Regions from separate parts of the Pantoea sp. App145 genome, predicted to be linked through region 1. Evidence: predicted binding sites of a transcription regulator. Region 1 holds the regulator's gene; each other region holds the start of a gene.

Region 1 (8,176 bases):
CGTCACCTCACGGGCGCACGGTTTTATCGATGCGGGGGACTATTATCACCGCGCCAGCGCCATGCCGCACTTAATCAATGTCCGTAAGCCGCTGCTGATCATTCACGCCAAAGACGATCCCTTTATGACTGACGCAGTTATCCCGCAACCGGAGCAGCTGTCCTCGTCAATTGAATACCAATTGACGCAGCAAGGCGGCCACGTTGGCTTTGTCGGCGGGACATTGCTGCGCCCGCAAATGTGGCTGGAGCAACGCGTGCCACAGTGGCTATCAACTTATCTGGATATGTGATCGTGATTATACCGTGGCAACAACTCGACCCCGAAACGCTGGAAAACCTGATTGAAGCCTTTGTATTACGCGAAGGCACCGACTACGGTGAACAGGAGCGCAGTCTGGCGCAGAAGGTCGCCGATGTGCGCCGCCAGCTGGAGCGTGGCGAGGCGGTACTGGTGTGGTCTGAACTGCACGAAACCGTCAATATCATGGCGCGCGGTGAATTTCGCGGCTAATGCACATCCCGGCATTTCGTGCTAACAATGCTCATCGCCGGACTTCACAGGGAGCTTTGTCATGTCAGCCAGGCATCCAGTTATCGCCGTTACCGGTTCCAGCGGAGCCGGAACCACCACCACCAGCCTTGCCTTCCGGAAAATTTTCCAGCAGCTGGATCTGCACGCCGCAGAAGTGGAAGGCGACAGTTTCCATCGTTATACGCGTCCAGAGATGGACATGGCGATCCGCAAAGCGCGCGATCTGGGCCGTCATATCAGCTACTTCGGACCGGAGGCCAACGATTTTGGCCTGCTGGAGCAAACCTTCAGACAATACGGACAATCCGGTCTCGGGCAGTCGCGCAAATATCTTCACACCTATGATGAAGCCGTGCCGTGGAATCAGGTTCCCGGCACCTTTACGCCCTGGCAACCGCTGCCGGAAAACACGGATGTGCTGTTTTATGAGGGTTTGCACGGCGGCGTCGTGACACAGCAACACAATGTGGCCGAACATGTGGATTTGCTGGTCGGCGTGGTGCCGATTGTGAACCTCGAGTGGATTCAGAAGTTGATTCGCGACACCAGCGAACGCGGTCATTCGCGCGAAGCGGTGATGGATTCGGTGGTACGTTCGATGGAGGATTACATCAACTTCATTACGCCACAGTTCTCGCGCACCCATATCAACTTCCAGCGCGTACCTACCGTTGATACCTCAAATCCGTTTGCCGCACGTGAGATTCCGTCGCTGGATGAAAGCTTTGTGGTGATCCATTTTCGTGGGCTGGAAGGTATTGCCTTTCCTTACCTGCTGGCGATGATTCAGGATTCCTTTATCTCGCATATGAACACCCTGGTGGTGCCGGGTGGCAAAATGGGGCTGGCGATGGAGTTGATTATGACACCGCTGGTGCAGCGGCTGATTGAAGGTAAACGGATTGAATAATCCGTCATTTCCGTATCGGCGCGATTTATCGCGCCGCTACGTTCGTGCTATAGCTCGATAACCTCATAGCTGTGGGTGATGTCGACCCCTTTGCCCAGCATGATCGCCACCGAACAATATTTCTCTGCCGACAAATCCACCGCACGCGCCACCGCTTTATCGCCCAGCGCTTTGCCGCTGACAATAAAATGCAGATTGATGTGTGTAAAAATCCGTGGCGCTTCTTCACGACGTTCAGAAGTGAGTTTCACCTCGCAATCGGTCACTTCATTGCGCCCTTTTTGCAGGATAGACACCACGTCAATCGCGCTGCAACCACCCGCCGCCATCAGCACCATCTCCATCGGACTCGGCGCTTTATCACCCGAGTTCCCATCCATTAATACCTGATGACCCGATGAGGATTCTCCGAGAAAGGTAAGCCCCTCCACCCATTTGACTCGTGCCTGCATTATTCTTTCTCCTGACCAAGCTGATTTGCCGCCAGAGTACGCTTTCACCTGAGAAACAGCAATCCAGACTAATCGCCCTTTTGCTGAAGCGAGACAACACAAGACAGCTAGCAAAAGCTGTGCTACAAACAGAGCTGAAAATATTTTCGTCGTAACAGACGAAGGCGGGAAGAATCAGAAGCCTGGCTTAAGAGTCCACCCGAATAATTTCCTTTACTGGAAGCGCTCTACGATTTCACCGCCTGACAGGGAAAATTGCCCCCTGTGTTTTGGGCACGATTACAACAGAGGATAATAGCGAATGGTTCTCGGCAAACCGCAAACAGACCCTACACTCGAATGGTTCCTGTCCCATTGCCATATTCACAAATATCCATCCAAAAGCACCCTGATTCACCAGGGTGAAAAAGCGGAAACGCTCTACTACATCGTGAAAGGTGCCGTTGCGGTACTGATTAAAGATGAAGAAGGCAAAGAGATGATTCTCTCCTACCTCAATCAGGGGGATTTCATCGGCGAGCTTGGCCTGTTTGAAGAAGGTCAGGAACGCAGTGCCTGGGTACGAGCAAAAACTGCCTGCGAAGTGGCTGAAATTTCCTACAAAAAATTCCGTCAGCTGATTCAGGTAAACCCGGATATTTTAATGCGTCTTTCGGCGCAGATGGCACGTCGCCTGCAGGTGACATCAGAAAAAGTCGGCAACCTTGCCTTCCTTGATGTGACCGGTCGCATTGCGCAGACGCTGCTCAATCTGGCCAAACAGCCTGATGCCATGACCCACCCGGACGGGATGCAGATCAAAATCACCCGTCAGGAAATTGGTCAGATCGTTGGCTGCTCACGCGAGACAGTTGGCCGTATTCTGAAAATGCTGGAAGATCAAAACCTGATCTCCGCACATGGTAAAACCATCGTCGTTTACGGCACCCGCTAATTCCTTCTCACCCACGGCGTGATGGTCACATCGCGCCGTTTTTGTCTACGATGAGCTGATGTGGCGTCGAATCATCTATCATCCCGAAGTTAATTATGCCCTGCGGCAAACGCTGGTGCTTTGCCTGCCCGTGGCTCTCGGCTGGCTGTTTGGTGACCTGCAAAAAGGTTTGCTGTTCTCGCTGGTTCCCGCCTGCTGCAATATCGCGGGTCTGGATACACCACATAAACGTTTCTTTAAACGCCTGATTGTCGGCGGATCCCTGTTTGCCACCGGCAGCTTTCTGATTCAGTGGTTGACGGATTACCATGTTCCTTTGCCGCTGATTATGCTGGCTCTGCCGCTGCTGGTGGGCGTCACCGGCGAAATCAGTCCGTTGCATGGCCGTTTGCTGCCCGGCACCCTTATCGCCGCCATCTTCACACTCAGCCTCGCAGGACGCATGCCGATATGGGTACCGCCGCTGCTGTATATCGGCGGCACGCTGTGGTACGGGCTGTTTAACTGGCTCTGGTTCTGGCTGTGGAAAGAACAGCCGATGCGTGAAACCCTCAGCCTGCTGTATCGCGAGCTGGCGGATTATTGCGATGCCAAATATACCCTGCTGACGCAGCTGACCGATCCGGAAAAAGCGCTCCCCCCACTGCTGGCCCGGCAGCAAAAAGCGGTCGACCTGATCACCACCTGTTATCAGCAAATGCATATGCTGTCTGCCAGCCGTAACAACAGCCATAAACGTCTGACGCGTGCCTTCCAGGTGGCACTCGATCTCCAGGAACACATCTCGGTCAGCCTGCATCAGCCTGAAGAAGTGCAAAAACTGGTGGAGCAGAGCCATGCTGAAGCGGTGATCCGCTGGAATGCGAAGACCATATCGGCGCGGCTGCGGCTGTTGGCCGATGCTATCCTCTATCACCAGTTGCCGGAGCGCTTTCATATGGAGAAGCAGCTCGGGGCGCTGGAAAAGATTGCGCGCCAGCACCCGGATAATCCGGTCGGTAATTTTTGCCTGTACCATTTCAGTCGGATAGCCCGCGTCCTGCGCACGCAGAAACCTCTTTATACCCGTGACCTGATGGCCGACCGCCAGCGACGTTTGCCGTTTTTTCCGGCGCTGCGCAGTTACCTGTCGCTAAAGTCCCCGGCGTTACGCACCGCAGCGCGTTTTGCCGTAATGCTGATGTTTGGCAGCGCGCTGGCGTTGTTCTTTAACATCCCCAAACCCTACTGGATTCTGATGACCACCATGTTCGTCAGCCAGAACGGCTACAGCGCCACTCGCGTACGTATCCAGCACCGTGCCCTCGGCACCTTCGCCGGGCTATTGATCGCGGCTGCCTCGCTGCGTTTTGCCGTGCCGAAATCCATCACCCTGCTGTTTATGCTGGCGATCACCCTCGCCAGCTATCTGGTGACGCGTAAATATTACGGCTGGTCGATGATTGGCTTTACGGTAACGGCGGTGTACTCGCTTCAGTTGCTGTCGCTCAACGGTGCACAGTTCCTGTTGCCACGCATGATGGATACGCTGATGGGATGCCTGATTGCCTTTGGCGGCATGATTTGGCTGTGGCCACAGTGGCAAAGCGGCTTGCTCCGTAAGAACGCACATGACGCGCTGGAGGCTGACCAGGAAGCGTTGCAGCTGCTGCTCGGGCCGGAGCAGTCGCCGGAGAAGCTGGCCTACCAGCGCATTAAGGTTAACCAGGCACACAACGCCATGTTTAACTCGCTCAATCAGGCGATGACCGAACCGGGTTTTAACCCGCAGTATCTGAAAGATATGCGCTTATGGGTGACGCACAGCCAGTTTATTGTCGAACACATCAACGCCATGACGATTCTGGCGCGCGAGCACACCATGCTGACGCCAAAGCTCGCCGAGAAGTATCTGCAATCCTGCGAAATCGCGTTGCAGCGTTGTCAGCAGCGGCTGGAATATGACGGGCCGGGCAACGACAGCAACGTGCTGGAAGCGCCGGAAAATATTAATGAGGGTGCGGTGACCATTGTTGAGCAGCATGTGAAGCGGATTCTGCAACACCTTAACGTGATGCACACCATCTCTTCACTGGCGTGGAGCCAGCGACCGCATCATGGTCGCTGGCTGATGGGCTTGCGGGTGAAAAACTGAATTACGCCGCCAGTACCTTCTCTACCGCCACGGCAAAGCGCGCCATCCCTTCTTCGATATCGGTCGGCTCAATCACCAGCGACGGGACGAAACGGATCACATCGGTACCGGCTGTCAGGATCATCAAACCTTCCGCCGCAGCGGCATGCAGGATATCGCGTGCTTTGCTGGCGTGCTGCGGCTTCAGCGCTGCACCAATCAGCAGGCCTTTTCCACGGATGTCACTGAACAGATCAAACTTGCTATCCAGCGCTTTCAGCGCCGCGACAAACTGCTGACGACGAGCTTCAACACCGTCCAGCACTTCAGGCGTGTTGATGATATCCAGCGCCGTTTCGGCAATCGCACAGGCCAGCGGGTTACCGCCATAAGTGGTGCCGTGCACGCCAGGTGCCATCACTGAAGCGATTTCATTGGTCGTCAGCATGGCGCTCACCGGGAAACCACCGCCCAGCGCTTTCGCCGTGGTGATAATGTCCGGGGTGATGCCGTAGTGTTCGTAAGCAAACAGTTTGCCACTGCGTCCCATGCCGCTCTGCACTTCGTCCAGCACCAGCAGCGCCTTGTATTCATCGCATAAGGCACGCAGACCCTGCATAAATTCCGGGGTAGCCGGCATCACGCCGCCTTCGCCCTGAATCGGCTCGACCACGATGGCGCAGGTGTGATCATCAATTACCGCTTTTACCGCCGCCAGGTCGTTGTAAGGCACATGCACGATATCCGCCGGTTTTGGGCCAAAACCATCGGAGTATTTTGGCTGGCCGCCAACCGAGACGGTAAACAGCGTGCGTCCATGAAACGCATTGTGGAAGGCGATGATTTTGCTTTTGAACGGGCTGTGTTTTTTGCAGGCGTAATAACGCGCCAGTTTGAACGCGGCTTCGTTAGCTTCCGCACCAGAGTTGCCAAAGAACACGCGCTCGGCAAAGGTGGCCGCAATCAGTTTGCTTGCCAGGCGCAGCGCCGGTTCATTGGTAAATACGTTGCTGGTGTGCCACAGGGTTTCACCCTGGGTTTTCAGCGTTTCCACCAGCGCCGGATGGCAATGGCCGAGCGCAGTCACTGCGATGCCGCCGGAAAAATCGATATATTCTTTGCCCTGCTGATCCCAGACTCGGCTACCCTTGCCTTTAACCGGCACAAACTGCGCAGGTGCATAAACAGGCAAAATTACGTTATCGAACGTTTCCCGGGTTACCGCTAGTTTTTCTGCTGCCATTGCCGACCTCATCGGGTTATTTGTTGAGTTGACGTGAAATTATAATCACAAAATATGCATAAAAAATCACACAAAGGCAAACACAACTTAAGGCCGCAGGAAATTTGCCAGCAGCTGATGTCCCTGTTCACTGAGAATACTTTCCGGATGGAACTGTACCCCTTCCAGTGGCAGCGTTTTATGACGGAACCCCATAATTTCATCAGGCTCCCCCTCGCGCAGGCTCCAGGCCGTGACCTCAAACGCGTCAGGCAGAGAATCCCGCGCCACAATCAGCGAATGGTAACGGGTCACGGTGAGAGGATTGTTCAGCCCGCGAAACACACCGCTATCGTTATGGCGAATCGCTGACGTTTTGCCATGCATTACCTGACGCGCACGCACCACCTGGGCACCATAAGCCTGAGCAATCGCCTGATGACCGAGGCACACACCAAGGATCGGCAGACGACCGGCAAAATGGCGGATGGCCGCCAGCGAGATACCGGACTGGTCCGGCGTACAGGGGCCAGGTGAAATCACCAGATGGCTCAGGGGGAGCGCATCCATCTCGTCCAGGGTGATGGCATCATTGCGCACCACCCTGACGTCAGCGCCCAGCTGGCAGAAATACTGGTAGAGATTCCAGGTGAAGGAGTCGTAATTATCAATTAGCAGCAGCATAGCGCCCTCAGGCCGGTAAAACCGCCGCCATTCTACGCATTTTAACGGGCGGGACTTACCACTTTCGCAAATTGCGCGCTGAGCGCGGTTAAATCGCCCTCGACGGCATCGCGAATCGCCGCACGCCAGCTATCACGGTCCAGCTTATCCCACGTCAGCAGATAACCGGCATGTAACGCCAGCTGCTCGAAGAAGATACGCTGGGTTCGACCATTACCGGCCCGGAACGGGTGCAGCACATAGATCTCGCAATAGTAATGTGCAAGGCGCGCGACAAACTCATCCTGCGCCAGATGGGCCAGTCCTTCTTCATCCGCCAGCGCGCTCATCAGGCTGTTGCCTTCTTTCTCGATATAAGCGCAGTGGCAATAAGGGGTGTCATCGCGCCAGATATCGACCGTGCGCAACTCACCGGCCCAGCTGTAGAGATCCTGAAACAGCGTGCGATGAATATGACATAGCCACGGCATACCGCTGTTGCGCGGAGCCAGTTCCAGCGTGGCGAGTCGCGCAGCACTGAACGCCAGCTCAGCTTTGCGTAACTGTGCACTATCGTGAATATCCAGACGGTTTTTCAGCACGCTATCGTTATGCCACAGATAGGGATCGCGTACCGCCAGAGTGTTATCCGCCATATTGCCTCCTTAGCGAGGTCAGCCGGGCTGAAGCCTGTTCAGGTGTGATCGCGGCTTCGTTCAGCGCATAACCCGCCAGACGGCAGCTAGCCTGATAACTGGCAGCACGGCGTTGTTGCCACAGCGTGGCTTTCTGTTTGTCGGTCAGTTTGCTGGTCATAGAGCCTCCGGCAAGCAATTTGCCCTAAGTATAAGCAGCAAATATTCGCTTTGCCGGAGAGCGGCAGGACGCGCCATCACGAAATGACGCGCCGATAAATCAGGGCAGGATTTTCGCGGAAAGGATAACGATCGGTTTTGACGGCACATTCTGGTACGGACCCACATCTTTGGTCGGCACCTGAGCCATCTTATCGGCCACATCCATTCCTTTCACAACTTTACCAAATACCGCGTAACCGAAATCACGCTGACCGTGATCGAGGAAGGCATTGTCGGCGACATTAATAAAGAACTGGCTGGTCGCACTGTCTTTTTCTGCGGTACGCGCCATCGCGATGGTGCCACGCAGGTTACGCAGGCCGTTATCCGCCTCGTTTTTAATCGGTGCGTTGGTTTGCTTCTGCTGCATATCGGTGGTGAAGCCACCACCCTGCACCATAAAGCCAGGGATCACACGATGGAAAATCGTGTTGTTGTAGAAACCGTTATTGACGTAATCAACAAAGTTTTTCACCGAAACCGGGGCTTTC
Region 2 (8,176 bases), 460 kb from region 1:
GATATGGCGCAGAACCTGAAAACCCTGTTGCTACCGGCGCTGGTGCTGGGCACCGGCCTCGCTGCCACCCTGATGCGCCATACCCGCGCCTCGATGATTGCGGTGCTGAAAGCGGATTACATCCGCACCGCACGCGCCAAAGGCCTGCTGGCCCCGAAAGTGGTGCTAAAGCACGCCTTCCGTAATGCGCTGATGCCGATCGTCACCCTGACTACCCTGCTGTTTGGCGAACTGCTGGGCGGCGCGGTGCTGACCGAGCAGGTTTTTACCCTGCCCGGCTTTGGCAAGATGATTGTCGATGCGGTGTTTAACCGTGATTACGCCGTGGTGCAGGGCGTGGTGCTGGTGGTTGCCATCGGGTTTCTGCTGCTCAACCTGCTGGCCGACGTGCTCTATCTGTTAATCAACCCGAAAATGCGAGGCTAACCATGAGCGAGGTGTTAACCGCAGGCGCAGTGCCTGCCGTAGCAAAGCCGAATCGCCGGGTGCTGAAGAAGTTTTTGCGTAATAAAAGCGCGCTGATTGGTGCGGTGATTGTGGTGCTGTTTGTTGCAGTGGCGCTGCTGGCTCCGTGGCTGGCACCCGCTGATCCCATCAAAGCCAACTTTCTGGCGGTACGCAAAGCGCCATCGGCGCTGTTCTGGTTCGGCACTGACGAACTGGGACGCGATATTCTGTCGCGTCTGATCTGGGGCGCGCGTACCTCGCTGCTGGCGGGCTGCATTTCGGTGATGATCGCCATCCTGATTGGCGTGCCGCTCGGGCTGATTGCCGGTTACTGGCAGGGCTGGTGCGACGGCATTATTTCGCGCTTTATCGAGGCACTGCTCGCCTGTCCGTTTTTGATTCTGGCGATAGCGCTCGGTGCGTTTCTCGGCCCGAGCCTGTCGAATGCGATGATTGCGATTGGCCTGTCAGCGATGCCGATTTTCGCCCGCCTGACGCGCGGCCAGGTGATCGCCATTCGTCACGAGGAGTATATCGATGGCGCTCGCGCAATTGGCCTGCCGGACCGCTGGATCATCCTGCGTTACGTGCTGCCGAATGTGCTGTCGCCAATTCTGGTGCAGGCCACGCTGGCGATTGCGTCGGCGATTATCACCGAAGCCAGTCTGTCGTTTCTCGGTCTCGGCCAGCAACCCCCTTCACCCTCGTGGGGCGCGATGCTGAATACCGCAAAAGGTTACCTGGAACAGGCACCGTGGATGTCGATTTTCCCCGGCCTGGCCATTTTTCTCACCGTGCAGGGCTTCAACCTGCTGGGCGACGGACTGCGCGACGCGCTCGATCCGCGCAATGACTCACATTAAGGAAAGGTTATGAGTGATTTGGATTACAACGTCAGTTACGCCTCCCACCGTGTACCAATGATGGGACGCAACGCCGTCGCCACCTCGCAGCCGCTGGCAGCGCAGGCCGGTATCCGCATGTTGCAGCTGGGCGGCAATGCCGTCGATGCGGCGATTGCCAGCGCCATGGCGCTGACGGTGCTGGAGCCGACCGGCAACGGTCTCGGCAGCGATGCGTTCGCCATTATCTGGGATGGCAAGGAGTTGCACGGCCTGAATGCTTCCGGGCGCGCCCCGGCGGCGTGGAACCCGGAACGCTTTGCCGGGCAGCAAACCATGCCAGAAATCGGCTGGGAGGCGGTCACCGTGCCTGGCGCAGTGTCGGCCTGGGTGGCGCTGGCGGAACGCTTCGGCACCCTGCCGCTCACCACGCTGGCGCAACCGGCGATTGAGTACGCCCGCGACGGCTTTCCGGTATCGCCACTGATTGGTCAGTTGTGGCAGCGTGGCTACAACAAACTGAAGGATCAGCCCGGCTTCTGCGCCTGCTTTGCGCCGGATGGCCGCCCGCCGCGCGCCGGTGAGCTGTTCCGCAATCCGGCGCAGGCCGCCACCTTGCAGAAAATCGCCGAAACCAACGGTGAAGCCTTCTATCGCGGCGAGCTGGCGCAACAGATGACCGCCTTCGCCGCCGAACACGGCGCGGCGCTGACGCTGGAAGATCTCAACCATCATCGCGCCGATTGGGTGCAACTGCTGTCGCATCCGTTTGCCGGTGGTTCGGTGCAGGAGCTGCCGCCAAACGGCCAGGGCATCGCCACCCTGATTGCCCTCGGCATTCTGGAGCATTGGGATATCGGTCGCTATGCACCGGACAGCGTGCCGTGGCTGCATCTGTCGATTGAAGCGATGAAGCTGGCGCTGGTGGATCTGGACCGTTACATCACCGATGAAGATCACCTGGAATTCCCGGCGGATTTGCTGCTGAGCGACAGCTACCTGAAACAGCGCGCTGCACTGATCGACCCGGATAAAGCGGGAGATTTTACTTTCGGTTCACCGCAGCAGAGCGGCACCGTGTATCTCTCGACCGCCGATGCCAGCGGCATGATGGTGTCATTTATTCAGTCCAACTTTATGGGCTTCGGTTCCGGCGTGGTGGTGCCTGATACCGGCATCAGCCTGCAAAACCGTGGCGCAGGTTTCTCACTCGACCCTGCTCATCCGAATGTGGTTGCCGGAGGCAAACGTCCGTTCCACACCATCATCCCGGCGTTTGCGCTGGATGGTGACGGCCAGCCGCTGATGTCATTCGGGGTGATGGGCGGCCCGATGCAGGCGCAGGGGCATTTGCAGATGGCGCTACGTATTATGCTGCACAAACAGAACCCGCAGGCTGCGATTGATGCACCACGCTGGCGTGTGGTACAGGGCCGCGAGGTGATTGTTGAAGCAGGCATGGATCGCAATGTCCTCGCCGCGCTGCGCGCGATGGGCCACAAGATTGCGGTGGAGGATCCGTTGCAAGGTTATAACTTCGGCGGTGCGCAGGTGGTTGTGCGCGACCCGCAGGGGTTTTATATCGCGGCGACTGAAAGTCGCAAGGATGGGCAGGCGCTGGTGTACTGACGCCGACCACGCAACACCCCACGCAATAAATTGCGCCGCTACGACTCACTGCACGTATTTGTAGCGGCGCGATTTATCGCGCAGTTTTTAGATTATCCCGCCCGTTGTGCGCTCCATGCCATTGTTCTATCCTTGAGAACCTTTCCCACCGAATTAAATCTATTCCCCGCAACAGAAGCGTGGCGGGGATAAGCCATGATCACTGACAGGAGTTGAAATATGGCGTCAGGAATTTCCCGCATCTGGATGCGTAGCGGCATGTTGATGATTACGTTGCTTGCCGTGCTGCAACTTACCGCCTGCGGCGACAAAGAAGGCGATCAACGCAAAGCCTTTACTGATTTTCTCCAGAACACCGTGATGCGCAGCGGCGAGCATCTGCCCAGCCTGAGCGAAAACCAGAAACAAACCTTCGGTAACTATGCCAGCGATTACGCCATCCTTTATGGCTTCTCTCAGCAGGTCAATCAGGCGGTCGAACAGGGCATGCGCCCGGTCGTTGATGAGCTGGCCGCGATTCGCGTACCCCAGGATTACCTGACGCGCCGTGACACACTGCGCCAGGCCAGCGGCAATCTGGGTGTGCTGACCCAGCAGATTCAGGCCGCCAAAATGCAGGCTGACAGCAGCCACGCCGCCCTGAAACAGCCGGACGACCTGAAAAAAGTGTATGACAGCGTCTTCACCAAAGTGGTGACGCAACCCGCCAGCACCCTGATGCCACTGCTGCCGCAATTGCAGGCGCTGAGCCAGGCCGCAGTCCAGACCGGTGACTATCTGCAATCGCAGGGTACGCGTGTCACCTTTAATAATGGCGGCGTGCAATTCCCCACCCAGGATCAGGCGACACAGTACAACGCGCTGATGACCACCCTTTCCAGCAATGCCCAGGCGCTGACCCAGGCACAGAATGCCGTGCAGAGCGGTTTTCAGTAAAACGTCAGGCGGGTAATCATGGATTACCCGCTTTTCAGACTTTTGTCACTTCCTTACATTCCCCTTTTCTGCTCTACCCCACCCCCGGCATTGTGTGATCTGGCGCATTTTCGACCATAAATTGTTTGTGATCACCATCACATTTATGAAACAAACCACACCCACCAAAAAGTGACTATCGTCACATTTATCACCCTGATTTGGTTAAATATTCGGCATCGTACTTTTCTTACACTGTCTTTTTGTGATCAACATCACCAAATAGCACCCTGCACCCCCCAAATTAGCGTGATCTAAATCACACTTATTCCGTACCCTACGCAGCGTCATAAACTAGTGCTAGAGTCCGCCTGCATACAGTAATGCCACGGCCCCCGCCGTAACGTCTTAACAAAAACAAACGCGCTCTCTTATTGCGGCGCGTCTCAATAAGGGGTGGGTTTATGTCCTCATCAGTGAAGGTCAAAGTTCAAAGCTTTGGTCGCTTTCTGAGTAATATGGTGATGCCTAACATCGGTGCGTTTATCGCCTGGGGTATCATCACTGCACTGTTCATTCCAACCGGTTGGATCCCCAACGCGACGCTGGCGAAACTCGTCGGCCCGATGATCACCTATCTGCTGCCATTGCTGATTGGTTTCACCGGTGGTCGTCTGGTGGGTGGCGACCGTGGCGGTGTGGTTGGCGCAATCACCACTATGGGTGTGATTGTCGGTGCCGACATGCCGATGTTCCTCGGCTCGATGATTGCCGGTCCGCTGGGCGGCTGGGCGATCAAACATTTTGACCGTGCCGTTGATGGCAAGATCAAAAGCGGCTTCGAGATGCTGGTTAACAACTTCTCCGCCGGTATCATCGGTATGCTGCTGGCGCTGCTGGCGTTTATCGGTATCGGTCCTTTGGTTGAAGGCCTGTCCCACATTCTCGCCGCAGGCGTGAATCTGATGGTGCAGAACAACCTGCTGCCGCTGACCTCCATCTTTGTTGAACCGGCGAAAATCCTGTTCCTCAACAACGCCATTAACCACGGTATCTTCTCTCCGCTGGGCATCCAGCAGGCGAGCGAAGTGGGCAAATCCATTTTCTTCCTGATCGAAGCCAACCCAGGCCCGGGTATGGGTGTGCTGGTGGCGTATATGATTTTTGGTCGCGGTAGCGCCAAACAATCAGCCGGTGGTGCAGCAATCATCCACTTCCTCGGCGGTATCCACGAAATTTACTTCCCGTACGTGCTGATGGCACCGCGTCTGCTGCTGGCGGTGATCCTCGGTGGTATGACTGGCGTGTTCACGCTGACCGTGCTGCACGGCGGCCTGGTGTCCCCGGCTTCTCCGGGTTCAATCCTCGCCGTGCTGGCAATGACGCCGAAAGGCACTTACTTCGCTAACATCACCGCTATCATCGCGGCGTTTGCTGTCTCCTTCGTTATCTCTTCTATCCTGCTGAAAACCAGCAAAGTGAAAGAAGACGACGACATCGAAGCGGCAACCAAACGTATGCAGGACATGAAAGCGCAGTCCAAAGGCCAGAGCGTGGCGGGTGCACCGGTTGCCGGTGATGCGATGAGCGTTGACCTGAACCACGTACGCAAAATCATTGTGGCCTGCGATGCCGGTATGGGTTCCAGCGCGATGGGTGCAGGCGTGCTGCGTAAGAAAGTGCAGGATGCCGGTCTGAGCAATATTTCGGTGACCAACAGCGCCATCAACGCCCTGCCGGGTGATGTGGACCTGGTGATTACCCACCGCGATCTGACTGAGCGTGCTATGCGCCAGGCACCGCAGGCTCAGCATATTTCGCTGAACAACTTCCTCGACAGCGCGCTGTACACCAACCTGACTGAGCGTCTGGTGGCGGCGAATCGCAGCGAAGCACATCGCGAAACCGTACAGACCACCCTGGCTGACAGCTTCGACGCCGGTAACGCCCATCTGTTCAAACTGGGTGCCAACAACGTGTTCCTCGGCCTGAGCGCCAGCAACAAAGAGCAGGCGATTCGCTTTGCCGGTGAGCAATTGGTGAAAGGCGGCTACGTGCAGCCGGAATACGTTGATGCCATGCTGGAGCGTGAAAAACTGACCCCGACCTACCTCGGTGAGTCGATTGCAGTACCGCACGGCACGGTGGAAGCCAAAGACCGCGTGTTGAAAACGGGCGTGGTATTCTGCCAGTATCCGGCGGGCGTGAAGTTTGGCGAAGAAGTGGATGAAGTGGCGCGCCTGGTGATCGGCATTGCAGCACGCAATAACGAACACATCCAGGTGATCACCAGCCTGACCAACGCGCTGGACGACGAAAGCGTGATTGAGAAGCTGGCGAATACCACCAGCGTACAGGATGTGCTGGATCTGCTGTCTGGCAGCAAAACCACCGCCTGATAGATAACTACTTTTCCCTGGGGCGGGCATGCCCGTCCCCACGTTCCGGGGCGGACATGCCCGCCCCATCGTCATTTGATATGGGTCAAATTATGAAAGCGTTACATTTCGGAGCAGGTAACATTGGCCGTGGTTTTATCGGTAAGCTGCTGGCTGATGCCGGTATCGAGCTGGTATTCGCGGATGTCAATCAGGTAGTGCTCGATGCCCTTAACGCCCGTCATGAGTATCCGGTTCATGTGGTTGGCGAGCAGGCGAAAGTCGAGATTGTGAAAGGTGTGAGCGCGGTGAGCAGCGCCAGCGAGGATATCGTGACGCTGATTGCTGAGGTTGATATCGTTACCACGGCGGTTGGTCCGCAAATTCTGGAGCGCATCGCCAGTGGTGTCGCCAAAGGGCTGGCCTACCGCCGCGACAACGGTAATGTCCGTCCGCTGAATATTATTGCCTGTGAAAACATGGTGCGCGGCACCAGCCAACTGAAACAACATGTGCTGAAAGCGCTGCCGGAGCAGTATCATGCCTGGGTTGAACAGCATGTTGGCTTTGTGGATTCCGCTGTAGACCGCATCGTGCCGCCGTCAGAAGCCGGCAGCAATGACCCGCTGGAAGTCACGGTAGAAACCTTCAGCGAGTGGATCGTCGATAAAACCCAGTTCAAAGGCGAACTGCCGAATATTCCGGGTATGGAACTGACCGATAACCTGATGGCGTTTGTCGAGCGTAAGCTGTTCACCCTGAACACCGGCCACGCGATTACCGCCTACCTCGGCCAGCTGGCCGGTCACGCCACCATCCGCGATGCCATCCTTGACCAGAAAATCCGTGCCGTGGTGCAGGGTGCGATGGAAGAAAGCGGTGCGGTGCTGATCAAGCGCTATGGCTTTGATGCGGATAAACACGCCGCCTACATCCAGAAAATCCTCAGCCGTTTTGAAAACCCGTACCTGAAAGATGACGTTGAGCGCGTGGGCCGTCAGCCGCTGCGTAAACTCAGCGCGGGCGATCGTCTGATCAAACCGACGCTGGGCACGCTGGAATATCAGCTGCCGCATGCCAACCTGGTGCAGGGCATTGCCGCCGCGATGCATTACCGCAGCGCGCAGGACCCGCAGGCCCAGGAGCTGGAAGCGCTGCTGGCGGAAAAAGGCCCGCAGGCAACCCTGGCACAAATTTCCGGGCTGGATAGCAACAGTGAAGTCGTCACCTCAGTGGTGAGTGCTTATAACGCTATGGCATAATGCGCGCCACGCAACACGGCGGTATTTGAACGATGCAGGCAATAATGGAAGAGAAGCAAGCTTTTGAAAACCGGGTGCTTGAGCGCCTGAACGCCGGTCGTTCGGTGAGAAGCTTTCTGATCGCCGCCGTTGAGCTGTTGACTGAAGCGGTTAACCTGCTGGTTTTGCAGGTTTTCCGCAAGGATGATTACGCCGTGAAATACGCCGTCGAACCCTTGCTGCTCGGCAATGGTCCGCTCGGCGAGATGTCAGTCCGCCTGAAACTGATTTACGGTCTTGGCGTGATCAATCGTCATGAATATGAAGATTGTGAATTACTGCTGGCACTGCGCGAAGAGTTAAACCACGACACCTTTGAGTATCGTTTTACCGATGACGAGATTCTCGGCCCTTTTCGCGAACTGCACTGCGTCGTCGCCTGGCCGCCCCAACCCGATTTCACGCGCGATGATGAAGAACTGCGCGCCATGCAGCAGCAGCGTTATTTGCAGATGGTGCGCTCCACCATGGTGTTGTCTCTCACCGAGCTGATTTCCCGTATTTCCCATAAGCAAGCGTTCAAGAAGCCAGCGGTTTGAGGTATTAACCGCGCGATAAATCGCGCAACAGCCGTGTCGTTATGGTGTATCCTTTCCCTGTTTTCCTTAACGAGTTTTCCCGATGAAAGAACAAGAAAAAGCTGAGATCAAACGTCTTAGCGATC
Region 3 (8,176 bases), 920 kb from region 1:
TCCACGGCAGTGGAGGTGGCAATGTACGGTTCCCACGGAGCCCAGGCGGCAACCGCGCCGGAAGTTAACGCGGCACGGCCATCAACCGGGCCGAGAAAACGCAGCGTGACATCGTCAGGTTTCAGGCCGGCGCGTTCCAGCAGGCCAAGGATCAGATAGTGGCCCCATCCGCCGCGGTTCACCGCAATTTGTTTGCCTTTCAGATCCTGCAGACTGTGCACCCCGGCATTGGGACGAGTGAGCAGGGCAATGCTATCGGGATTGTTTTGCCACGCCCCCACGGCTTTAACCGGCGCACCGGCGGCATAGACAAACAGGAACGGCAGATCGCCGGTGAAACCGACATCCAGCGCACCTGCGTTCAGGGCCTCCTGCACTGGCGCACCGGAATCGAACGCCGTCAGTTTGAGATCGTATGGCAGGTTGTTGAGTTCACCAGAGGCTTTCAGCGCGGCAAAGCGGTCACCTTTGACATCACCCAGCCGCAGGGTGACTTTTTCCGCCGCAAACAGCGGGTTGAGCGATAACGCCAGAGTCAGACCAACAAATAAAGCAGCCAGGCGCATCAGGCGCTCCTTTTTTCTTTGCTATCGAGGGCAGCCACTTTTTCCCGCGTTAGCGGCAGCAGCTCGCGGCCATATTCCACTACGTCATTGAGCGGATCGAAGCCGCGAATCAACACGCTGTGAATGCCGAGGCGATAATAATCGAGTAGCGCATCCGACACCTGTTCTGGCGTTCCCACTAATGCTGTCGAGTTGTAGCCCCCCTTCACCAGTTTGGCGACGCCAGTCCACAGCACTTTATCCAGCCGATCGCCTTCGTTAGCGGCAGCCAGCAGGCGTTGCGCACCGACACTCTGAGGTTTTGGCAGACCGAAGGTATAACCGGTTTCTGCCAGCTGTTTTTCGGCGGTGGCGCGGATATATTCGGCACGTTCCCAGGCTTCCTTTTCGGTTTTGCCGAGAATCGGACGGAAGGAAATATTGAAATCGATGTTCCTTCCCTGTTGCTCCGCAGCGGCACGCACGTTGCGTACCGTTTCTTCCGCACCTTTAAGCGGCTCGCCCCACAACGCAAACACATCGGCATGACGCGCGGCGACGTCAATGGCTTCCGCTGAAGAGCCGCCGAAATAAATCGGCAGCTTTTTCTGCAGGGGTTTGATGGCGGAAAAGGCCTGTTCGGCCTGATAGTACGTCCCCTGGTGGTCGTAGGGCTGCGTCGATTCCAGACTCTGCTTCAGCACCGTGAGAAACTCATTGGTTCGTGCATAGCGTTCGGTTTTATTGCGGAAATCGCCGTCGCGACGTTGTTCGCTATCGCTGCCGCCACTGATGATATGCACCGCCAGACGGCCATCGGTAAGATGATCGAGCGAAGCCAGTTTCCGTGCGGCCAACGTGGGGGCGACAAAGCCCGGGCGGTGCGCCAGCAGAAATTTCAGTTTGCTGGTATGGGCCGCCGCGTGGGCGGTCACCAGGAACCCATCGGGTTGATCGGACCAGTAACCGACCAGAATACGGTCAAAGCCAGCGTCTTCATGGGCGCGGGCAAAGCGGGCAATATAATCTTTATCAAATAACGGGCCGCTGGCCGGGATGATCTCAGAGGCGAGGCGGTGGCCAATCATGCCAAGAAATTGAATGCTCATGCTGTTCTCCTGATGTGACGTCAGTGAGAAAAGCTACGGGCGCAGGCGGTGGCAACGGAAATTCAATATTGTGCAAAGGTTTTGCGTGGAATGATGAAGCAGGAGCGGGCGCGGCGAGAGGCGTGAAAAAATGAGATATAACGGATAGGAATAATTAAGAAGGGAAGGGCGAGCCGCAGCTCGCCCCCGTGCATCAGAATGCCAGCACCAGACCGGCAATCGCGGCAGAAAGCACGCTCACCAGGGTAGAGCCGTACAGCAGCTTCAGACCAAAGCGGGAAACCACATTGCCTTGTTCTTCGTTCAGGCCTTTAATCGCACCAGCAACAATGCCGATAGAAGAGAAGTTGGCGAAAGAAACGAGGAACACCGACAGAATACCTTCCGCATGCGGAGAGAGCTGGCCGGCAATTTTTTGCAGATCCATCATCGCCACGAATTCGTTAGATACCAGTTTGGTCGCCATGATGCTGCCAACCTGCAACGCTTCGTTAGACGGCACACCCATCACCCAGGCAAACGGGTAGAATACATAACCCAGCACGCCCTGGAAGCTGATGCCGAAAATCACATCAAACAACGCATTCAGGCCGGAAATCAGGGCGATAAAGCCGATCAGCATAGCGGCAACGATAATCGCCACGCGGAAACCGGCCAGGATGTATTCGCCCAGCATTTCGAAGAAGCTCTGACCTTTGTGCAGATCCTGCAATTGCAGATCTTCTTCACTATCAACGCGGTACGGGTTGATCAGCGACAGCACGATAAAGGTACTGAACATGTTCAGCACCAGCGCGGCAACGACATATTTCGGTTGCAGCATGGTCATGTAAGCACCCACGATTGACATCGACACCGTTGACATCGCGGTGGCGGCCATGGTGTACATGCGGCGCTGTGACATTTTGCCGAGGATATCCTTATAAGCGATAAAGTTTTCTGACTGTCCCAGAATCAGAGAGCTGACGGCGTTAAAGGATTCCAGCTTGCCCATGCCATTGATTTTTGACAGCACGGTCCCGATGCCACGAATCACCCATGGCAGGATGCGGAAATGTTGCAAAATACCGATCAGGGCAGAGATAAAGACGATCGGACACAGAACATTAAGGAAGAAGAAGGCGAGGCCTTTTTCATTCATGTTGCCGAACACGAAGTTGGTGCCTTCTGCTGCGTACTTCAGCAGATGGTCAAACAGGCCAGCAAACCCTTTTACGAAGCCGAGGCCGGCTTCAGAGTTCAGGAAGAACCAGGCAAGCAGAACTTCAATTACCAGAAGCTGAACGATATAGCGAATACGGATGCTTTTACGATCGTGACTGACCAGCAAGGCCAGCACGGCTACCACCACCAATGCTAAAAGAAAGTGCAAAATATGGGACATGTCGGCTCCAAATTTGAGGAGGGTTGTATTTTGCTGCGTATTCTATGTAACGCGTTACTTAAAAACGAGATCTAAACCACATTATAAGTATTCGGTATCGACATATTTCTCGGATAAGTCTCAGCCATCACAAGTTCTTCACACCTCCTTTACAAGAAAAATAACCACAAAGGGATTGTCTATAAAATAAGCCGAGGGTAGATTGAATCCTGTTGTGTAAATTTTGGCAAAACCTGGCTTTACCGCAAGGTATAGCAAAGGCTATACTTTATAGCACTATCTATTAAAGCGATAACTATAACCATATTTCACTTGCCTTGAATGCCCCGTAACCTGTGCGGGTAAACAAGCGTTAAGACAGGGTCAAAAACTATGTCAGAAAGCCGCACCGCAGAGCGCGCCGCTCGCGGAGCCAGAAAGGTTAAACTTGCGTTGCTGGGACCGGCCTTCATCGCGGCCATCGGTTATATCGATCCTGGTAACTTTGCCACCAATATCCAGGCGGGGGCTGCTTACGGCTACAAATTGCTGTGGGTGGTGGTCTGGGCAAACATTATGGCTGCGCTGATCCAACTCATGTCGGCCAAGCTGGGTATCGCCACCGGCAAAAATCTCGCGGAACACATCCGTGACCGCTTTCCGCGTCCGGCAGTGTGGTTCTACTGGGTTCAGGCCGAAATCATCGCCATGGCCACCGATTTAGCGGAATTTATTGGGGCTGCACTCGGCTTTAAGTTGTTACTGGGTATCTCACTATTGCAGGGGGCGGTGCTGACAGGCATTGCCACTTACCTGATTCTGATGCTGCAAAATCGCGGGCAAAAGCCACTGGAACTGGTGATTGGCGGCCTGCTGATGTTCGTCGCGGCGGCTTATATTGTTGAGTTGTTCTTCTCACAGCCGAAGGTCAGTGAACTTATCACCGGCATGGCGCTGCCATCGTTGCCGACTTCTGATGCAGTGTTCCTCGCGGCCGGTGTGCTGGGGGCGACCATCATGCCGCATGTGATTTATCTGCATTCGGCGTTGACCCAATATGGTAATCAGGGCACCAAAGGACAGCGTTACTCCTCCACCAAACTGGATGTGGCTATCGCCATGACCATTGCCGGATTTGTTAACCTGGCGATGATGGCAACCGCCGCGGCAGCCTTTCACTTTAGTGGCCATAGCGGGATTGCCGATCTTGATCAGGCCTATCTGACGTTGCAACCGTTGTTAAGCCACGCAGCGGCGACGGTATTTGGTTTGAGTCTGGTGGCAGCCGGTCTTTCTTCCACCGTGGTTGGCACGCTGGCCGGGCAGGTGGTGATGCAGGGGTTTATCCGTTTTCATATCCCGCTGTGGCTGCGTCGCACCATTACTATGCTGCCTTCCTTTATTGTTATCTGGGCTGGCTGGGATCCGACACGGATTCTGATACTCAGCCAGGTGTTGCTGAGTTTTGGTATCGCACTGGCGCTGGTGCCGCTGCTGTTTTTCACCGGCAATCGTGAGCTGATGGGTGAGGAGATGGTCAACTCACGTGTGATGCAAACTATTGGCTGGGTGATTGTGGTGCTGGTGGTGGCGCTGAATATCTATCTGCTGGTCGGGCAGGCGCTGGGGTTATAAAAAAAGGTGCGCATCAAGCGCACCCCGACAGATCATCGATGGTCATGATGACCAGGTCCACGACCATGGTCGTGACGATGTTCATAACGCCAGCGTTCATGGCGACGACGTTCACGTTCACGCTCCCACGCCTGATGACGACGCCACTCTTCATGACGCCACCAGCGATGGTCCTGGTAGCGATAACGATCGTTCCACCAGCGCGGTTCGCGCCAGCGACCACCGTCCCAGTAATAACCACGATTATCGCGATCGCCTAATTGCAGGGTGATGCCGGGTGCCAGGTTAATGGTGGCGCCACTGGCATGGGCTGAGTGTAGGGCCAGGGGTGACAGCGTTGCCAGCAAAGCGGCAAACAAAATTCCACGTTTCATAATTCTCCTTTCCGGCAACTTATCGGTTGCTGCCGTTGCGCTAGTTTGCCATATCGAACCAGTAAAGCTTTAAGAACTGGTCTGAAAGCGCTGAGGAATTTCTGAAATAAGAGTTTTCTGCTGAGGACGTCGCCCGGCGCTGGCCGGGCGGGAAAGCGGTTACATCAAAATTGCGGCGATAGCCTGAAGTTCTTCCTGGCTCAGCTCCGGCTGGCTCAGCATGTCAACAGCGTCATCAATTTGCGCGGTTTTACTGGCACCAATTAATACCGAGGTGATACGCGCGTCACGCAGCACCCAGCTCAGCGCCATCTGCGCCAGCTTCTGCCCACGTTGCTGGGCGATGGCGTGCAAGGCGCGAACTTTCACCATTTTTTCCTGCGTCAGCTGATCTTCACGCAGGAACTTGCTGCCACTGGCCACACGCGAATCTTCGGGAATGCCCTGCAAATAACGGTCAGTCAGCACGCCACCAGCCAGCGGCGAGAACGCGATACAACCCACACCATTCTCACCCAGCACATCCAGCAAGCCCTGTTCCGGCGCGCGTTCAAACATCGAATAACGTGGCTGATGAATCAGGCAGGGAGTGCCCAGGTCACGCAGGATGGCAATCGCTTCGGCGGCTTTCTCTGCCGGATAGTTTGAGATCGCGGCATACAGCGCTTTGCCCTGGCGTACCACCTGATCCAGCGCGCGCATGGTTTCTTCCAGCGGCGTTTCGGGATCCGGGCGGTGATGATAAAAGATATCGACGTACTCCAGTCCCATTCGTTTCAGGCTTTGATCGAGACTGGAAATCAGATATTTGCGTGACCCCCAGTCACCGTAAGGGCCGTCCCACATGGTGTAACCGGCTTTGGTGGAGATCACCAGTTCATCGCGGTAGCCACGAAAATCTTCCCGCAGAATGCGGCCAAAATTCTCTTCCGCTGAACCCGGCGGTGGCCCGTAGTTATTCGCAAGGTCGAAATGCGTGATGCCACGGTCGAAGGCATGACGCAGCAGCGTGCGGCTGTTATCAACCCGGGTGCTATCACCAAAGTTGTGCCACAGGCCGAGAGAAATTGCGGGCAATTTCAGGCCACTACGTCCACTGCGTCGATATTGCATCTGTTGATAGCGTTCGGGATGGGGAAAAGCACTCATGCAGCGTTCCTGTCGCAAAGGGAAAGTGTCATTAGCATAGCAGTGTATACGTTTACACAAATGGCGAACGCGCGGGGGATCGCAACTTACGGATTTTTCCCTTTAGTAACGTTACCTTGACAGATCATTCTGAGTAATTATGGTTAAAATCCAACCAATTCAGTCTCATCGGTAATACTCCTTATATAACCCACAAAGGAGTAGCTGCGCATGAAAACGTTTAAAGTTGGCGAATACTTGTTGTTGCGTTTACAGCAGGCGGGCATCCGGCATCTGTTTGGGGTACCGGGCGATTACAATTTACAGTTCCTGGATAGCGTGATTGATCATCCGGAGATGACCTGGGTGGGCTGTGCTAATGAGCTGAATGCGGCTTATGCTGCGGATGGCTATGGCCGCTGCAACGGTGCGGCCGCACTGCTCACCACTTTTGGCGTTGGCGAGCTGAGCGCGATTAACGGGATTGCCGGAAGCTACGCGGAATATGTTCCGGTGATCCATATCGTTGGCGCGCCAGCCAGCGAAGCACAACGACAGGGTGATTGCGTCCATCATTCGCTAGGTGATGGCGATTTTCGCCACTTCAGCCGTATGGCGGAAGAAGTCAGCGCCGCGACTGCGGTGCTGACGGTGGAAAATGCGGTTCAGGAAATTGATCGTGTGATCAGCGAGGCACTTCATCAGCACCGGCCCGGTTATTTATTGATGGCGGTGGATGTGGAGCAGGCGGAGGTGGAGGTGGAACTGCCGCAGCTGCCATCCTCTGTTAGCACCCCTGCTTCGGCGGCCGAGGCGTTTGCGCAGGCTGTGGAACGATTACTGGCTCCAGCACAGCGCGTGGCGCTGCTGGCCGACTTCCTTGCATCACGCTGGCAATTGCAGGCACAGCTGGCAGCATTGCGCCAGATACGTGCTATTCCAGCCGCCACCTTATTAATGGGCAAAGGGGTGCTGGATGAACAGCAGCCCGGTTTTGTGGGCACCTATGCCGCTGAAGGCAGTACGCCGCAGGTGCAATCGGCGATTGAGGAGACGGATGTCACGATCTGTGTCGGGGTGCGCTTCACCGATACCTTGACCGCCGGTTTTACTCAGCATCTGCCAGCCGCCAGACTTATCGATCTGCAACCTTTCCATGCAGTGGTGGCGGGGGAAACTTTTGCCCCGCTGACCATGGCACAGGCGCTCAGTACACTGGAGCCACTGTTCCGGCAGTACGGGGCGCAATGGGCACTGGGGCAGACTCCGATCAGTACCTGCGAGCCGGTTGAGGACGCGCTAATCACGCAAAATGCTTTCTGGCAGACGATGCAGCAGTTTCTGCAACCTGGTGATATTATCCTGGCCGATCAAGGCACTGCCGCCTTTGGTGCTGCGGCGCTGCGGTTACCACAGGATGCGCAGTTGCTGGTACAGCCACTGTGGGGATCGATTGGCTATACTTTACCGGCAGCCTTTGGTGCGCAAACCGCACAACCGGATCGCCGCGTGATTTTGATTATCGGCGATGGCTCGGCGCAGTTAACCATTCAGGAACTGGGCTCGATGCAGCGCGATGGTCAGCAACCGATTATTTTTCTTCTGAATAATGAGGGCTATACCGTCGAGCGGGCGATACACGGTGCGCATCAGCGTTACAACGATATCGCCCAGTGGAACTGGACCGCGCTGCCGCAGGCACTCAGTCTGGAGGGCGCCGCGCAGAGCTGGCGCGTGAGCGAAACGGTGCAGCTGGAAGGCGTGATGGCGTTACTGGCGCGTAACGAGCATTTGTCGCTGGTGGAAGTGGTGCTGGATAAAGACGACCTCCCGCCGTTGCTACGTAAGGTGACAGCCTCGCTCCATCAGCGCAACGGTGGCTGAGTTTCGGACAGTTGCCTCTGTGCAGTTAGCCAGGTGCGTGCCAGTATGTGGCCGCACCTGAGTGAATACGCCCATCCGACGCACTGATGGGCGTTGTTGTTTTATTGGCAGGCTTTTATAGTGTCCTGCAATTATTTA

What was found. Region 1 encodes CRP, which controls carbon source genes, mostly activating them, when cyclic AMP is high. Its sites were predicted from a motif close to ATGTGANNNNNNTCACAT; they were not measured.
Region 2: a site for CRP is predicted at 4,024-4,041, ahead of RCF31_RS12455 (PTS mannitol transporter subunit IICBA). Genes of this name have one in related genera too.
Region 3: a site for CRP is predicted at 3,103-3,120, ahead of RCF31_RS19015 (NupC/NupG family nucleoside CNT transporter). Genes of this name have one in related genera too.

What each region holds. Positions count from the first base shown of each region.
Region 1 covers NZ_CP133290.1:3,190,543-3,198,718, reverse strand. The annotation lists gene RCF31_RS14595 (hydrolase) at 1-292, shown strand, start outside; gene RCF31_RS14590 (YheU family protein) at 295-513, shown strand; gene RCF31_RS14585 (phosphoribulokinase) at 575-1,444, shown strand; gene RCF31_RS14580 (OsmC family protein) at 1,492-1,896, opposite strand; gene crp (cAMP-activated global transcriptional regulator CRP) at 2,198-2,830, shown strand; gene RCF31_RS14570 (YccS/YhfK family putative transporter) at 2,889-4,964, shown strand; gene argD (bifunctional acetylornithine/succinyldiaminopimelate transaminase) at 4,966-6,186, opposite strand; gene RCF31_RS14560 (aminodeoxychorismate synthase component II) at 6,274-6,849, opposite strand; gene RCF31_RS14555 (putative adenosine monophosphate-protein transferase Fic) at 6,891-7,484, opposite strand; gene RCF31_RS14550 (YhfG family protein) at 7,474-7,644, opposite strand; gene ppiA (peptidylprolyl isomerase A) at 7,744-8,176, opposite strand, start outside.
Region 2 covers NZ_CP133290.1:2,728,252-2,736,427, forward strand. The annotation lists gene RCF31_RS12435 (ABC transporter permease) at 1-426, shown strand, start outside; gene RCF31_RS12440 (ABC transporter permease) at 429-1,310, shown strand; gene RCF31_RS12445 (gamma-glutamyltransferase family protein) at 1,320-2,918, shown strand; gene RCF31_RS12450 (DUF3053 domain-containing protein) at 3,138-3,854, shown strand; gene RCF31_RS12455 (PTS mannitol transporter subunit IICBA) at 4,298-6,232, shown strand; gene mtlD (mannitol-1-phosphate 5-dehydrogenase) at 6,325-7,473, shown strand; gene mtlR (mannitol operon repressor MtlR) at 7,506-8,051, shown strand; gene RCF31_RS12470 (YibL family ribosome-associated protein) at 8,134-8,176, shown strand, end outside.
Region 3 covers NZ_CP133290.1:4,106,565-4,114,740, forward strand. The annotation lists gene RCF31_RS19005 (ABC transporter substrate-binding protein) at 1-566, opposite strand, end outside; gene RCF31_RS19010 (LLM class flavin-dependent oxidoreductase) at 566-1,654, opposite strand; gene RCF31_RS19015 (NupC/NupG family nucleoside CNT transporter) at 1,848-3,038, opposite strand; gene RCF31_RS19020 (Nramp family divalent metal transporter) at 3,411-4,652, shown strand; gene RCF31_RS19025 (DUF2502 domain-containing protein) at 4,685-5,026, opposite strand; gene mgrA (L-glyceraldehyde 3-phosphate reductase) at 5,186-6,175, opposite strand; gene RCF31_RS19035 (alpha-keto acid decarboxylase family protein) at 6,386-8,038, shown strand.